DNA from 2 places in the Marinomonas sp. HM11-D genome. Region 2 is predicted to be linked to the other one. Evidence: predicted binding sites of a transcription regulator. Region 2 holds the regulator's gene; the other holds the start of a gene.
What was found. The regulator FNR, encoded in region 2, switches genes on or off when oxygen is low (the NO sensors DNR and NnrR bind a similar motif). The targets are predictions, from matches to a motif close to TTGATNTANATCAA.
Positions count from the first base shown of each region.

Region 1: ACOSVP_RS05885 (cytochrome ubiquinol oxidase subunit I) is a predicted target of FNR. The motif match lies at 1,517-1,530, and genes of this name have one in related genera.

Region 1 covers NZ_JBMMKT010000003.1:285,249-293,264, reverse strand. Annotated here, with positions in the region: gene hisA (phosphoribosylformimino-5-aminoimidazole carboxamide ribotide isomerase) at 1-748, opposite strand, end outside; gene arfB (alternative ribosome rescue aminoacyl-tRNA hydrolase ArfB) at 879-1,292, shown strand; gene ACOSVP_RS05885 (cytochrome ubiquinol oxidase subunit I) at 1,683-3,260, shown strand; gene cydB (cytochrome d ubiquinol oxidase subunit II) at 3,262-4,398, shown strand; gene cydX (cytochrome bd-I oxidase subunit CydX) at 4,443-4,559, shown strand; gene cydD (thiol reductant ABC exporter subunit CydD) at 4,601-6,325, shown strand; gene ACOSVP_RS05865 (amino acid ABC transporter ATP-binding/permease protein) at 6,291-7,961, shown strand.
Region 2 covers NZ_JBMMKT010000002.1:277,300-285,315, reverse strand. Annotated here, with positions in the region: gene ACOSVP_RS03735 (heavy metal translocating P-type ATPase) at 1-2,189, shown strand, start outside; gene ccoS (cbb3-type cytochrome oxidase assembly protein CcoS) at 2,198-2,356, shown strand; gene ACOSVP_RS03725 (sulfite exporter TauE/SafE family protein) at 2,353-3,021, shown strand; gene hemN (oxygen-independent coproporphyrinogen III oxidase) at 3,103-4,473, shown strand; gene fnr (fumarate/nitrate reduction transcriptional regulator Fnr) at 4,504-5,265, shown strand; gene ACOSVP_RS03710 (adenine phosphoribosyltransferase) at 5,290-5,832, shown strand; gene ACOSVP_RS03705 (YfaZ family outer membrane protein) at 5,906-6,472, opposite strand; gene ttcA (tRNA 2-thiocytidine(32) synthetase TtcA) at 6,489-7,325, opposite strand; gene ACOSVP_RS03695 (SprT family zinc-dependent metalloprotease) at 7,420-7,920, opposite strand; gene ACOSVP_RS03690 (RecQ family ATP-dependent DNA helicase) at 7,913-8,016, opposite strand, start outside.

The sequences.
Region 1 (8,016 bases), on a different contig from region 2:
AGTTAATGCAATCTTCTAGGGTGACACCTTTGCCACCGAAGATGTCTAGGGCGCTGCCGATGGTCAAATCTACCTGGCCATTAGACAGCTCATGCACTCGCTTTAGATCCTCTAATGAGCGCGCACCACCAGCGTAAGTAACATCGATTGGACAGCCTTGGCCTAACAGTGCTACTAGCTTTTCATCGATACCGGCTTGTAGGCCTTCCACGTCCGCCGCATGAATTAAGAACTCATCACAGTGGTTAGCAAGCTCGACTAAGTTTTCCATGTTCACTTCTGTAGAAGTGATGGTCTGCCAACGGTCCGTAGCGATAAACCAACTATTGCCGACACGACGGCAGCTTAAGTCCAATACTAAGCGCTCGGTACCTGTTTCTCGTTTAATTTGATCTAGACGGTCCCAAGAGAACTCACCGTTTTCAAATAGGTAAGACGTGACGATAACGTGGGACGCACCGGCTTTTAAGTATTCTGCAGCATTTTTAACGGTCACACCGCCGCCGTACTGTAAGCCATTTGGGTAAGCTCGAAGTGCGCTCAGTGCCTCTAATTTGTTCTCGTGGTCTTTGCCAAGCGCAATAACATGACCACCGGTGATCGCATGTTCGCGATACAGGTTGGCGTAATATGCGGCGTCGTAGTCGCTAATAAAGTTCTCTTTAGCGCCAGTGTCATTCAAACTCCCCCCTACAATCTGTTTCACTTTGCCTTGGTGTAGGTCGATGCATGGACGAAATAGTGTCACTGATGGCTCCAGTCTTAAATCAAAAAGGACAGTGATTGTAACGAACTTGTCAAAAGATGCGAAGTAACATTATGAAAGCAGGTCGCCCTGTTACAATAATGGCTCAATAAAGAAGCAATTGAGCGAAGACATGGCGTTAAAAATCTCGAATACCGTAGAAATACCCGATCATGAAATTGAAATGACCGCAATTCGCGCTCAAGGGGCGGGCGGTCAAAACGTCAACAAGGTCTCCAGCGCGATTCATTTGCGTTTTGATATTTTGCAATCGTCTTTGCCGCAAAGAATTAAAGAGCAATTGCTGTCGTTAAACGATAGTCGTATCTCCAAAGACGGTATTTTAGTCATCAAGGCGCAACAGTTTCGTACCCAAGAAGCTAACCGTGAGGATGCCTTGGCGCGCTTGCTGGCGTTAATTCTTGACGCTAATCGGCCACAGAAGGTGCGTCGTCCGACTAAACCCACTAAGAGCTCCCAGCGCAAACGCTTGGATAGCAAAAAACAGCGAGGCGCGATTAAGAGCCAACGGCAAGCAAAGTGGTAACCATAAGGATTTTTTATCGCCCATGGTTATATGAAAAAATAACATATCCCAAAAAGATATAAGCTTATTACTTTTTGTGTTGACTCGTATAAATAATGAGAATCTAATATGCGCCGAAGCACTGCTTATGGTGTTATGCCACTTCGTGTTGAGTGTTATAAACCTGCTTTCTTGTTGTAAAGATTGAGTAAGTTGAACAAGAGTGAAGTCATTAGTGTCATTTATTGATCTATCGCAATGACCCATAAGCCTTGCTAATAAATAATTCACGTGTATGCCAGTCATACATTTCGTGAATGATTTGGTGTTTGTTGGCGACCAAAAGCAATAAGAGCATTGAAGTGCCTCGGAAGAGCCGCCGTTTTCTTACGTTAGACATGGGTTAAGATCATGATTAATGAAGCAGTTGTAGAGCTCTCGCGGTTCCAGTTTGCGCTAACGGCCATGTACCACTTTTTGTTTGTACCTCTGACCCTCGGCCTTTCTTTCCTACTTGCGATTATGGAGTCCGTGTACGTCATCACAGGCAAGCAGGTGTACAAGGACATGGTGCGCTTTTGGGGTAAGTTGTTTGGTATCAACTTCGCCTTAGGTGTTACAACCGGTTTGACCATGGAGTTCCAGTTCGGGACAAACTGGTCTTACTACTCGCATTACGTAGGTGACATCTTCGGTGCGCCCTTGGCAATCGAAGGTTTGATGGCCTTCTTCCTTGAATCAACCTTGGTTGGTTTGTTCTTCTTTGGTTGGGACCGTTTAAGCAAAGTTAAGCACTTAATGGTGACTTGGCTGGTAGCGCTAGGTTCTAACTTGTCTGCACTGTGGATCTTGATCGCCAACGGTTGGATGCAAAACCCAGTCGGTTCTGAGTTCAACTACCAAACCATGCGTATGGAATTGGTGGACTTTGGTGCGTTGCTATTTAACCCAGTGGCGCAGGTGAAATTTGTTCACACGGTTTCAGCGGGTTACGTAACGGGCGCTATCTTTGTATTGGTGATCTCAAGCTACTACCTACTTAAAAATCGTGACTTGGCCTTTGCGCGTCGTTCGTTTGCCATCGCTTCAGCGTTCGGTCTAGCGGCTACTTTGAGCGTTATCATTCTTGGTGACGAGTCAGGTTATGAGTTAGGTGAAGTACAGCGTGTGAAGTTGGCTGCTGTTGAGGCTGAGTGGGAAACACACGAAGCGCCAGCGCCGTTCACCATCATTGGTTTCCCGAATCAAGAGCTTGAAGAAACAGAATATGCGTTGCGTATACCTGGCTTGATGGGCTTGATTGCCACTCGTTCATTAGATGAAGAAGTGGTGGGTATTAAAGAGCTAAAAGAATACCACCGCCAACGCATTATCAACGGTATCTACGCTAATCAGCTACTAGCTGAGCTACGTTCTGGTAACGAAGACCCACAAGTGATCGAAAACTTCGAAAAAGTAAAAGACGATTTGGGTTATGGCTTATTGGTGACAGCCTTTACCGATGACATCAACAACGTCACACCAGAGCAGCTTGATATGGCAGTGGATTACTCAATCCCTAAAGTCGCGCCGCTGTTCTTTGCTTTTCGTATCATGGTGGCAGCTGGCTTCCTGATGTTGGTGACATTCGCTTTTGCTTTCTACCAAAACGCACGTCGTCGTATTGGTCAAAACCGTCTGTTCCTAAAAGCCATTATGTTCACGCTACCGTTGCCATGGATTGCCTGTGAAACAGGTTGGTTTGTTGCCGAATACGGTCGTCAGCCTTGGGCGATTGGTGAAGTACTGCCTGTACACGTGGCGGTATCGAACCTAACAACGGGCCAAATTTGGTTGTCACTTGGTTTAATGACTGCTTTGTACACTGTGTTCTTGATTGCAGAAATGTACTTGATGATTCGTTTCGCGAAGAAAGGTCCTTCAAGTCTGCACACTGGCCGCTATGCGCTAGAAAAAGAAACAGACCAGCTTAAAGCGCAGGAGGTTTAAGATGGATTACGAAATGCTGAAAGTCATCTGGTGGGTATTGGTTGGCGTATTGCTAATCGGTTTCGCCATCACGGACGGCTTTGATATGGGCGTTGGTTCGCTTTTGAACGTCATTTCAAAAGACGATTCAGAGCGCCGTATTATGATCAACTCGATTGCCCCACACTGGGATGGTAACCAAGTATGGTTTATTACAGCAGGTGGTGCCTTGTTTGCGGCTTGGCCAGTAGTATACGCAACCTCGTTCTCAGGCTTTTACATGGCGATGATCCTAACCTTGGCGGCTTTGTTCTTCCGCCCAATCGGTTTTGATTACCGTTCTAAGCTTGACGGTACCAAATGGCGTAAAAACTGGGACTGGGCTATTGGCTTTGGTTCGGCTGTTCCACCAATCATCTTTGGTGTGGCGTTTGGTAACCTACTACAAGGCGTACCATTCCAGTTTGACGAATACCTACGTGTGACCTACACAGGCTCATTCTTCGCATTGCTTAACCCATTTGCGATTCTATGTGGTCTAGTGAGCTTGCTAATGCTAGTGACACAAGGTGGCGCATGGTTGCTATTGAAAACTGAGGGCAACCTATTTGCCAAAGTGCGTAAAGCAACCATGGTGTCAGGTGTGTTAACGGCGGTGTTGTTTGCTCTAGCGGGTGTTTGGTTAGCCTACGGTATTGATGGTTACGTGATCACCAGTGAGTTCGATGGTAACTCTGCTATGACACCACTAATGAAAACAGCCGAAGTTCAAGCGGGTGCTTGGCTAGCCAACTACAGTGTTTTCCCTGCTCTGATTCTGGCTCCGATTGTTGGTATCGGTGGCATGTTGCTAGCGGGGTTGATGGGCGCAGCGGGCCGTGGTGGTATGGCATTCCTACTATCATCACTGGGTATTGCTGGCATCATCATGACTGCGGGTGGCTCTATGTTCCCATTCCTAATGCCGTCTTCTACTTTCCCAAGTATGAGTCTGACTATGTGGGATGCGACATCAAGTGAAACCACTATGATGATCATGTTTGTGGTGGCCTGTATCTTCGTACCGATTGTATTGTCCTACACTGTATGGAGTTACTTTGTGATGTTTGGTCGTTTGACTAAAGAGCACATCGCTAAAAACTCTCACTCACTTTACTAAGATGCAGTGGGGCAGGGTACCTGCCCCAAATTTAAGGAGTCATTATGTGGTATTTTGCTTGGGTGTTGGGTGTTCTACTTGCGTGTTCATTCGGCATCATTAATGCTGTCTGGCTTGAGTTTTCAGGTTACGACGGTGAATCTCCAGAAGATTCAATGTAAGACAATCAAGGCTAATCACCTTATGATTTAAGGCTATTGCGATGCGCAAACGGGTTAAGACGCCAGAACAGCAGTTTCTTTTCGACTTACAGCAGGTGGAAAAAAGACGCTTTCAAGCAGTGAAATGGTTAGGGGTCTTAATCGCGTTAGCGATCGTGGCACAAGCCTTAGGCTTGGCAACAGTATTTGCTGATCTAGTCCTTGAGGGGCAATTGCCTCTCAAGGCCGCCGCCTTAGCGGGTGGTGCTTTCCTGTTAAAGGCTGTGTTGCAGTTCATGCGTGAACAAATGAGTGCCACCGCCAGTCGAAATATCCGCTTTTCACTTCGCAAACGATTAATCGATCATTTGACCCATCTCGGGCCAAAGCGTTTGGGACTGGATGAGGATGCGGGTTTATCTACCCGTGTTTATGAGCAAGTCGATGCCCTAGATGACTATTACAGTCGTTATGTGGGGCAGGTGTTTCTGGTTACCTTTGTACCGCTGACCATTCTGGTGTCAGTGTTGCCGGTCTCTTGGGTTGCCTTTTTTATCTTTGCCCTGACCGCGCCCTTGGTGATCTTCTTTATGATCTTAGTCGGTCATAAGGCTGCCAATGCCAACCGTAAGCAGTTCAAAGTGCTGTCGCTGCTGTCGAATCAGTTTATGGATCTCAATCAAGGCATGGCTGAGCTGAAACGCTTGGAGCAGACGGAAATCGCGCGCGAGCGCTTGTCGCTAACGGCCAGTGAATATCAGAAAACCACCATGGGCGTGCTGCGTTTGGCATTCTTGTCGACCGCGACTCTTGAGTTGTTTTCTTCCGTAGCCATTGCCATGGTCGCTCTCTATTTGGGGCTTGGCTTATTGGAACAATTACCATGGCAAGTGGGCGTGGCACCGGTGAGTCTATTTGCGGCCTTTTATTTACTGTTACTGGCGCCCGAATTTTATTTGCCCCTGCGCCAGCTCGGTAATGACTACCATGCTAAACAAAAAGCAGAAGCCGCAGCGACGCAGATCGCCGAGGTCTTGGCAGTCACGCAATCGGATCAAGAGGATTTAACCAAGGTCGCAGAATCTGCGGCGGCCAAGACGATGGCGACGCCGCTGATTGAGTTTCAATATGTGCATTGGTCAGAAGCAGGTCGTACACGTCTAGCAAATTTGAACGCACAAATTAAAGCGAAAGATCGCGTCTGGCTAAGAGGTCAATCGGGGGTGGGGAAATCCAGTCTGATGGCTATCCTACTGGGTTTCGAGCAGCATTTTCAGGGTAGGTTTTTGATCGAAGGTGAGCCTTTAAAAGTCAATGACTTGCCGGCATGGCGACGACGCTTAGCCTGGTTGCCACAAACACCCGAGTGGGTGCAAGGCACCATCCGTCAAAACTTAGAATTAGGGTTAGGGCACTGTGCTGATGATGCGTTACGTAATGCCTTGATCAAAGCTCAATGTTGGGACTTTGTCGGCAGCTTGCGTTTTGGTTGGGATACCGCCATCAGTGAAGCGGGCACAGGCCTGTCAGGCGGTCAAATGCAGCGTTTGTCGATCGCCCGTGCATTATTAAGTCAAGCCGACATCTGGCTATTGGATGAGCCTTGTTCAAGCTTAGACAGTGAAACCGCCGAGTTGGTGCTGAACACATTGGATGAAGCCAGCTACGGCAAGACGGTGCTAATTATTAGTCATGATACACACCCTGTGATTTGGGTGAATCAGCAATGGCTTATGACAGAGGAAGGTGTGCATGTCGAAGCGCAAACCCCCATCACTTACGTTTAAATCCTTACTACTTGATAACCCGTTTGGTTTGCTAGTCGCTACCTTGATTGGCATTGTCGCCAGCTTAGCGGCGGTCGCCTTATTGGGTATCTCTGGCTGGTTTTTATCGGCGGCAGGTCTTGCTAGCGCAATGGGCACGGCGTTGGTGTTTAACTTTTTTACCCCAGGCGCTTTGGTGCGCTTAATGGCGATCTTACGTACGGCGGGACGTTACGGTGAACAGGTCTTTTCCCATGATCATCTGTTAGGTTTGCTGCGCAGTTTGCGCTTATGGATTTGGGATCAGCGGGTCAAGACATCTCTAAGTTCGGTGTATCGGCAGACTCGTGGTGATCTGTTGCAGCGCTTAGTGGGCGATGTGGACATGATCATCAAATGGCCGTTGGCGGTGATTATGCCTTGGATCTATGGACTATTGGGCTGTATCGCATTGTTGTTGCTGGCACTATCGATAAAGTTAGAGCTAGGCATTCCGGTACTGATTTATGCTGTGCTCCAGTTGTGGGCCATGCTGTGGTTAGCAAATCGCTTGGCCTTGCCTGCAGTATATCGTATGCAGGCGTTGGCAGTGCATCGTCGCAGTCGTTTTATGTCGGTCTTTTCGGCTCTGATTACCTTAACTATTCGTGGCCACTGGCAACATTATGGCGATCGTTTAGCGACCTTGGATGAACGACAAAAGACGCTACAGCAGCGCTTACAGCGTGTCGTATCGTCGCAAAAGTTGATCAGTCATTTGTTCACTGTGAGTTTGATAATTGCCTTGCTGTGGTTAAGTGTGTCTTGGACGGAGCAGGGGGTAACGTTAGACCCTGAGATCAAAGGGGCTTGGCTGGTAGCCTTGATCTTAGCCGCGCTTGGGGTGAATGAATTAATGCAACCCTTGGCCAATGCGGTGCTTTCACAAGGTCAATCCAAAGTGGGCCTGAAACGCTTAAATCAATTGGCTGTGAAGGATGTCGATCAGACGATGGAGGTAGCGCCAGTGCCGAGCGCTGAAGCCATCGAGTTGCAAAAGTTTGTCGGTATTCATGATCCTTTGTCCGCTTTGCGTTTGCCGAAAGTATCGTTTCAGTTACACAGTGGCGAGCGTCTGCGACTGACGGGGGCTAGCGGTGTTGGCAAAAGTACCTGCCTTGCCGCTTTAGCTGGCGATCTTGCTTACCGTGGCACTGTGTTAATAAACGGCCACAGCGTTGCAATCACGGATCATCCGAAGTGGCGCAGTCAGATTGCCTATTTGCCACAACAGTCGGTAATCTTTCAGCAAAGTTTGGCGGCCAATTTGCGTCTTGGTAATCCACAGGCGAGTGATGCCCAGTTAATGGAAGTGCTCAGTTTGTTGGGGCTTAGGGAGTGGGCGGAGGCCTTACCCAATGGCTTGCATACCTTGTTGGGCGCGCAGGGGCGTGATATTTCCGGAGGCCAAGCGCGTCGTCTATGTCTGGCCAGAATACTGCTACGTGGCGCGCCGATTATGATTTTGGATGAGCCATTTGATGGCTTGGACAGCACGAGTATTCAACGGGTCTGCGATGCGTTAGAGCGCTATACCTTTAAACCAAAATTGCTGATTTACGTGAGTCACATCGATACGCCATTGGATCGACGTTCGCGACAGCTGGAATTGAACTAGTGTCAATGGACACAAAAAAGCCCACGGCAAAGCGTGGGCTTTTTACTATCTCGGA
Region 2 (8,016 bases):
ACAACACCTCGGTGTTTGCCTTATTGGCAGAAAAAAGTCTTTACGATCAATATATCCACCAAAGTGAGGACGGCCACGTCATTCAGCTATCCTTATCAGGCATCACCTGCTCCGCCTGCGCTTGGCTGATTGAAAAGCATTTAAGCAAACAAGCGGGTGTGCAATCGGTTCACGTCAACCTAAGCAGTGCCATTGCCACCATCACTTGGGATCCAAGCATTATCAGTATTCAGCAGATCGCTAAAGAACTGCTGTACATTGGCTATACCGCACAACCTTATTTGCCTGGTGAGCAAGACACACTGCAACGTAAAGAAAAGAAACGTGCCATCATTCGCTTAGGCATCGCCGGCGTTGGCATGATGCAAGTGATGATGAGCGCCATCGCCATGTATGCTGGCGATATGCAAGGTATGGATGATATCTACCGCCAACTGCTACGTTGGATCAGTTTTATCTTTGCTACTCCTGTCGTGCTGTACGCTGGACTGCCGTTCTATCGCGGCGCACTAAGAGATTTAAAAAATCGCCATTTCACCATGGATTTGCCTGTGTCATTGGGAATTTTGCTGGCCTATGCCTCCAGCGTGATGGCGCTGTATTCAGAAACAGGTCATGTGTATTTTGACTCAGTCACCATGTTTATCTTCTTCCTATTAATGGGAAGATTCTTAGAAACCGTGGCACGCTCCTACCGTTTATCAGGCAATCACCACGCATCGCTGACAGCGGTAAAGATACTGCGCGATGACAGCGAGCTCACCATCCCATTGCAACAGCTACAAAGCGGTGATATTGCCATTATCGAGCCAGGACAAACCTTCCCTGTGGATGGCATTTTATTAAGTGATTTCACCAGCGTTGATGAGTCTAGCCTGACGGGGGAATATAGCCCTGTGACCAAGCAGGCTGGTAGCAATATTCACGCTCAAACCGTGAATGTGGACCAGCAAGCACGGCTGCAGGTTACCGAAGTCGGACAAAACACCAAAGCGGCCGCCATTTCGCGCATTACCGAACGTGCTCTTAGTGAAAAACCAAGAGTTGCCATCATAGCTGACAGAGTCGCTCATTATTTTGTTATTGCGGTTTTGATTACCGCTTCTTTAACCTACGGTTTTTGGAGTTGGATGGGGGAAGCCGAAGCCTACTGGATCATGGTCAGCGTACTGGTCGTCACTTGTCCGTGCGCGCTTTCACTGGCAACTCCGGTGGCGTTGACCACGGTGACTAATTCTTTGAAAAGTGCTGGTTTTCTGATTACCCGAGGCCATGTGATCGAAGCTTTAGCAAAGACTCAACATATTGTATTTGATAAAACCGGAACGCTCACTTACGGCAGCTTCTCTATTACACAGGTAGAGTTATTCGACTCTAGCCATTCTAAAGATCAAGTACTGTCTGTGATCAGTGGTTTAGAGCAACATTCAAAACATCCGATTGCCAAAACCTTCCAGCAATTTGCTCCGGCTCACGTTGAACAGATTCAAAACCTTGCTAGTCAAGGCGTCAGCGGCGAATATCAAGGCAAACGCTATTACTTTGGTAACCAGGCCTTATTGGAGTCTATCGGACTTCCTATGGTAACCAGTACCAATACAGGTCAAGCACAGCTCGACCTGTACTTAGCAGGTGACAAACAAGTGCTTGCCAAAATCACGCTGTGTGACGTATTACGTCCTGAAGCGCGCACTGTGATTGAGTCACTGCGTCAACGAGGCATTCGTGTCAGCTTACTAACAGGTGACACAAAGGTATCAGCCCAGAGTATTCTCGAACCAGAGTGGTTCGATGACTTTGAAACCAGCTGTTTGCCCGACCAAAAATGGCATTGGCTCAAAGCGCAATCAAGCAAAGACATTCTGATGGTGGGCGATGGCTTAAATGATGTCCCCGCTCTAGCCGGTGCTACGACCTCATTAGCAATGGGCTCTAGCTCGGATTTGGCAAAGCTGCATGCCGATGCGATTTTATTAAGTGAGCACCTAGGGACAATCCCAACGGCGCTCAAAGCCGCACAACGTTGCCGTAAAATCATCAAACAAAATCTGATCTGGGCGGCTGGCTACAACACTACCCTCTTGCCACTCGCCATCGCCGGCATGATTCCCCCATGGGTTGCGGCAATCGGTATGGCCTTAAGCTCACTGATTGTAGTGGTCAATGCCACCAGACTTAACAAACTGTAGGAACAAACATGGAAAGCCTATTTTTACTCATCCCGATTGCCGCCATTTTTGTGGTGATCGCCGTCATCATTTTTATCTGGGCCGTCAAAGGCGATCAATTTGATGACCTAAATCGCGAAGGCGAGCGCATTCTATTTGAAGACGACGACACGGATAAAAAGTCGTGATTTCTATTTTCTTTAGTGGCTTGTTGATTGGTTTAGCAGGTGCTGGACACTGTTTAGGCATGTGCGGTGGCTTGGCATCGATGCTGTCTGTTGGGCAACACTCTAACGCCCTGAAAATCGTCGCTTACAACCTTGGTCGCATTTGCTCCTACAGCTTATTTACTCTAGTTCTCGCGACGACGCTGCATTTTGGTTTGTCTGAGTACTACAGTGATTTGATGGTGCCATTGCGTACCTTTGCCGGCATTCTGCTGGTGTTTATGGGGCTGTATTTATGCGGTCTCTCGCGTCTGATACTTAAAGTCGAGTCACTTGGCCGCCATATGTGGCGTGTAATACAGCCTGCGGCTAAGGCTTTTCTACCGATTCAAAATCCAGCACAAGCCCTCGCCGCGGGGTTTGTTTGGGGTTGGCTACCATGTGGATTGGTTTACTCGACCGTATTATGGGCGACGTCACTAGGCTCTATCTCACTCTCCATGACGGCCATGCTAGGGTTCGCACTAGGCACCTTACCCGCCATGTTGTTAGCTGGACTCTTCGCGCAACAGCTAAAGACCCTTTGGCAACAACTCTACTTAAAATGGATCTTCGGTGTTCTTATCATCGTCTACGGTTTGTACAGCATTCCCTATTTGAAAAATCTGCTTTCTCACCTTGGATAGTGCCAACAATTGATCTACATCAGCGAGTAAATCAAGGATGCGAGTAAACTCCCATTAGCAATTTTAATAGGAAACGTCGTTATGCTTTGGGACTCCAAACTTATCCAAAAATACAACCTTGCTGGCCCTCGATACACGTCTTACCCAACTGCCCCGCAGTTCACTACCGAGATCAGCAAGATGGAATTGATCGGTAAGATGCTTGAGCCCTCACGATCGCCATTAAGCTTATATTTCCACGTGCCGTTCTGCGCGCATCTTTGTTACTACTGTGCCTGCAATAAAATTGTTACTAAGCAGTACGATAAGGGCGCTGAGTATGTGGAGTTACTCGGTGAAGAAATGCGTTTGCGTGCCTTGATGATTGACCAAGCACGTCCTGTGACACAGCTGCATTTTGGCGGAGGCACGCCGACTTTCCTAAGCGAAGAAAACCTTGAAACCCTGTTTGACAACATTAAAGAACACTTTAATTTGGTCAATGACGGCACTCAAGATTACAGCATTGAAATTGACCCGCGCGAAGTGAACCGTTCAAAACTAGAGCTATTGAAGCGCCTTGGCTTTAACCGTGTCAGCTTGGGTATTCAAGACTTTAATGAAGACGTACAAAAAGCCATTCACCGTACTCAATCACTAGAGTTAGTGACTGAAGTAATGGCTGATGTACGTGACCTTGGTTACCGTTCAGTCAACTTTGATTTGATTTACGGCTTACCAAAGCAAACTTTGGAAGGTTTCAGCGCCACATTGGATAAAGTCATTGCGCTATCGCCTGACCGTATTTCAGTGTTTAACTACGCGCACTTGCCACAGCGTTTCGCACCACAACGACGTATCCTAGAGGAAGACTTACCATCGCCAGATCAGAAATTGGCGTTGTTAAAGTTAAGCATCGATAAACTGACTGATGCAGGCTATGTCTACATTGGTATGGACCATTTTGCCAAACCTGATGATTCCTTAACAAAAGCGCAACAAGAAGGTCACCTGCAGCGCAATTTCCAAGGGTATACTACCCATGCAGAAACCGATTTGTTGGCATTTGGCGTGTCAGCCATCAGCCAAGTTAGCAACGCTTATTTCCAGAACCACACTGACCTGTCGTTATACCAAAACAGCATTGAAAATGGCCAGTTGGCAATTATGAAGGGCTACATCAGTAGTCAGGATGACCGTATTCGTCACGCCGTGATTATGCAGTTGCTGTGTCACAACGAACTCAATAGCCGCGATATCGAGGCTAAATTTGGCATTGATTTTAAAGACTATTTTCAGGATGAATTGAATTCTTTGCACAATTTACAGGAAGATGGTGTTATAACGGTATATTATCAAGACAGTGATGTTCAAATAAAAATTACAGAAGTAGGACGATTACTCGTACGCTGTGTCTGCATGGCGTTTGATAAATACCTAACTTCTAATTCTACTTTTTCAAAAGTTATATAAATTACCCGATCGAGCTCAGGGAGAGTTTCCATGGCAATTTCTAATTCAAACAACCGCTTTAACAGTAAATTGACTTCGCAATGTCAAAACTGCAGCCTAAGCGCACTTTGTTTGCCTATTGCATTGGCGGATGAAGACGTTAACCGCTTAGACCAAATCATCGAACGTAAACGCCCTCTAAAGAAAGGCGAAATCTTATTCCATCAAGGTGAAGAGTTCGATTCTGTATTTGCGGTGCGTACGGGGACTCTTAAAACTTACAACATCACTAACTCTGGCGAAGAACAAATCACAGGTTTCTACTGCCCAAGTGAGTTAGTAGGTCTAAGTGGTATTGATGAGAACCATTACCCTGTTTCTGCTAAAGCACTAGAAACGACTACGGTTTGTGAAATCCCATTTGCACACCTAGAACAACTGTCTTCGCAAATTCCATCGCTTAAACACCAGCTATTCCGTTTGATGAGCCGTAAAATCTGTGACGACCAACAAATGATGGTATTGCTAGGTAAGAAAAACGCCGACGAGAAGGTCGCATCTTTCCTACTGAATCTATCGCACCGTTTCAAAAAGCGTGGCTACTCAGCAACTGCGTTCCGTCTATCCATGTCTCGTGGTGAAATCGGCAACTACCTAGGTCTTGCGGTTGAAACCGTAAGCCGCGTGATGACACGTTTCCAGAAAAATGGCTTGATTGATGTAGATGGCAAAGAGATCTCTATTATTAATCTTCCAGAAATGGAGAAACTAGTCGGTGCCGCTGGCGAATGTGCTACCATTGAGCATGTTTAATTAAGCAGTTATTAAGGTTTACCTATGCTATTTGACGACTTTTACTTTAAGTCTTTAATTCGTACCGTTGAAGATTGGCCAAAGCCAGGTATCAGCTTCCGTGACATCACACCAATCTTTAGCGACCCTAAAGGTCTGCGCATGGTGGTCGATGCGTATGTACACCGTTACATCGACAGTGACATCACGCACATTGCCTGTATCGATGCTCGTGGTTTCTTGATTGCGTCGGTATTGGCTTACGAATTACACAAGCCTTTGGTATTGGTTCGTAAAAAGGGTAAATTGCCAGGCAAAACCATCTCTCAAGCTTACGACTTGGAGTACGGTAGTGCTGAATTAGAAATCCAAGAAGGCGCTGTGCACCAAGGTGCACAAGTGCTTTTATTTGATGATCTGATTGCCACAGGTGGCACCTTAGTTGCAGCCATGACGCTGTTGCAGCAACAAGGCGCCTCTATTAAAGAAGTGGCGGCAATCATCGATCTTCCAGATCTGGGTGGTAGTGCTAAGATCCAGGAAATGGATATTCCTGTATTCGCATTATGTGCATTTGAAGGCGAGTAACTTCCCTTCTCACGCACAATAAAAAAGGTGGCTTAGGCCACCTTTTTTATTGCTTATCGGTTTCAACCACGTCTTAGAACGTAGTTGAAATACCAAGACCAAAGCTCTTGTCCATGTCTGGATCGTCAGAGTAGCTCTCTAGATCCACATGAGTCAGGCCGTAGCGCAAGAATACGCGAGCATTACGCAATGTACGGTATTCACCACGGATTTCCGCTTGGTAAACGCTGTCGATATTTTGGAACGACAAGACTTTAGGTGCGTAGTACAAAGAACCTTGCACGCTGAATCGGTTTGCTTTCGGGAAGGTGTAACGGTAGAAACCACCTAACGCCATTGCCATACCTGCGTTGTCCACATCGTATTCCGTGTCAATCGCCAATAGACGCGCACCTAGACCGATTTGAACAGGATAATCTTTCGCAGTATTGATGTCCTCGATGTGCGCACCGATGTAGCCATATTTGCCATCATCAGAATGGTACATGCCGCCAAGATCCAAAAAGTATTTACCTTGATCAAGACTCACATCAACTTTCACAGCTTCATTATTTAGACTGCCTTCGAATGTGTTCGCTGCACTCGCAGAGAATGATACGGCCGTCCCAAGAACAACTGGTAGAATTTTCTTCATCGACATACTGCTTCCTTTAAAGTTAAAGCTCGATAATATTTAAGCGTTTAAATGCATCTTCCGATTGCTTCAAGCCCTTGAAGTCAAACAGTTCAGTATCCGCCAAATGAGACGGTACCACATTTTGAACTGCTGAGAACATGGTATCCACACGGCCTGGGAATTGTTTATCCCAGCTTTGAAGCATTTCCTTCACAACTTGACGCTGTAGATTTTCCTGAGAGCCACAAAGATTGCAAGGGATGATTGGGAAAGACTTTAGTAAAGAGTATTCCTCAATGTCCGCTTCTTTACAGTACGCCAATGGGCGAATCACTACATGCTTGCCATCATCGCTTAGTAGCTTAGGTGGCATGGATTTCAGCTTACCGCCGAAGAACATGTTCAAAAACAAGGTTTCCAGAATGTCATCACGGTGGTGACCCAACGCAATTTTCGTGGCGCCAATTTCTTCTGCAAAGCCGTAAAGAGAACCACGACGCAAACGTGAACACAGACCACAAGTTGTCTTACCTTCTGGCACCACTTCTTTCACAATGCTGTAGGTGTCTTTTTCCAGAATGTGGTAGTTCACACCGATCTGAGACAAGTATTCAGGCAGGATATGCTCAGGGAAACCAGGTTGTTTCTGGTCCAGGTTCACCGCGATGATTTCAAAACTGATAGGCGCACTGCGTTGCAGGTTCATCAGAATGTCTAGCATGGTGTAAGAGTCCTTACCACCTGATAGACACACCATGACCTTGTCGCCCTCTTCAATCATGTTGAAGTCAGCAATCGCTTGGCCCGTTAGACGGCGGAGGCGTTTTTGAAGCTTGTTCAGCTCAAGTTTTTCTTTACGATCGATCTCAGAAGTCATTCTTTATTACCAAAAAACAGATGCGCGCTATCTTACTACAACCACTTTCGCGAAGCACCCTATGCGCAAGGCTGTAAAGAGTAATTAAAGGAATTTACTTCTTTTTCAAAAAGGTCAGTGGCGCGCGACAACTGCGACAAAGATATTGCGTCCCGCGTTCGGCACGACCATGACGATGGGCGGTAAATTCATGGGTTTGACATTGGCATTGATAGAGAAAGGCATTGCGCACTTTCGGCACCTCAAAATCATGGGTGCGATGGGCTTCCACATTAAATAAATGCTCCATCACTGCAATCCATTCTTTACCGTGGGGGCGCACTTTAGAGCCAAACACCTGATGTACCACAATATGCGCTACTTCATGGGGCACCACATTCTCAATAAACTTCTGTGGATCCTGTTGCAGCATAAAGGTATTAAAACGCATTTCATTACGCTGCAAATAGGCCGTGCCCGCGGTGCGACCGCGCTGCTTAAAGTTATAGCTGGGCTGCTTGAGCTTAATCTTAAAATAACGCTCAGCTTGGCCCATGCATTCTTCAATCTTGGCATCAATTTGTGGCACAAATTGACTTAACGCTAACTTAGTCATGAGTCCCCTTGGCTAAGTTGTTGGTCACAAATAAAGACTCTGCGTTGAGCTTAGTCAGCAACTCTTTGCTCAAGCCAGTAATGCGACTCAAGGATG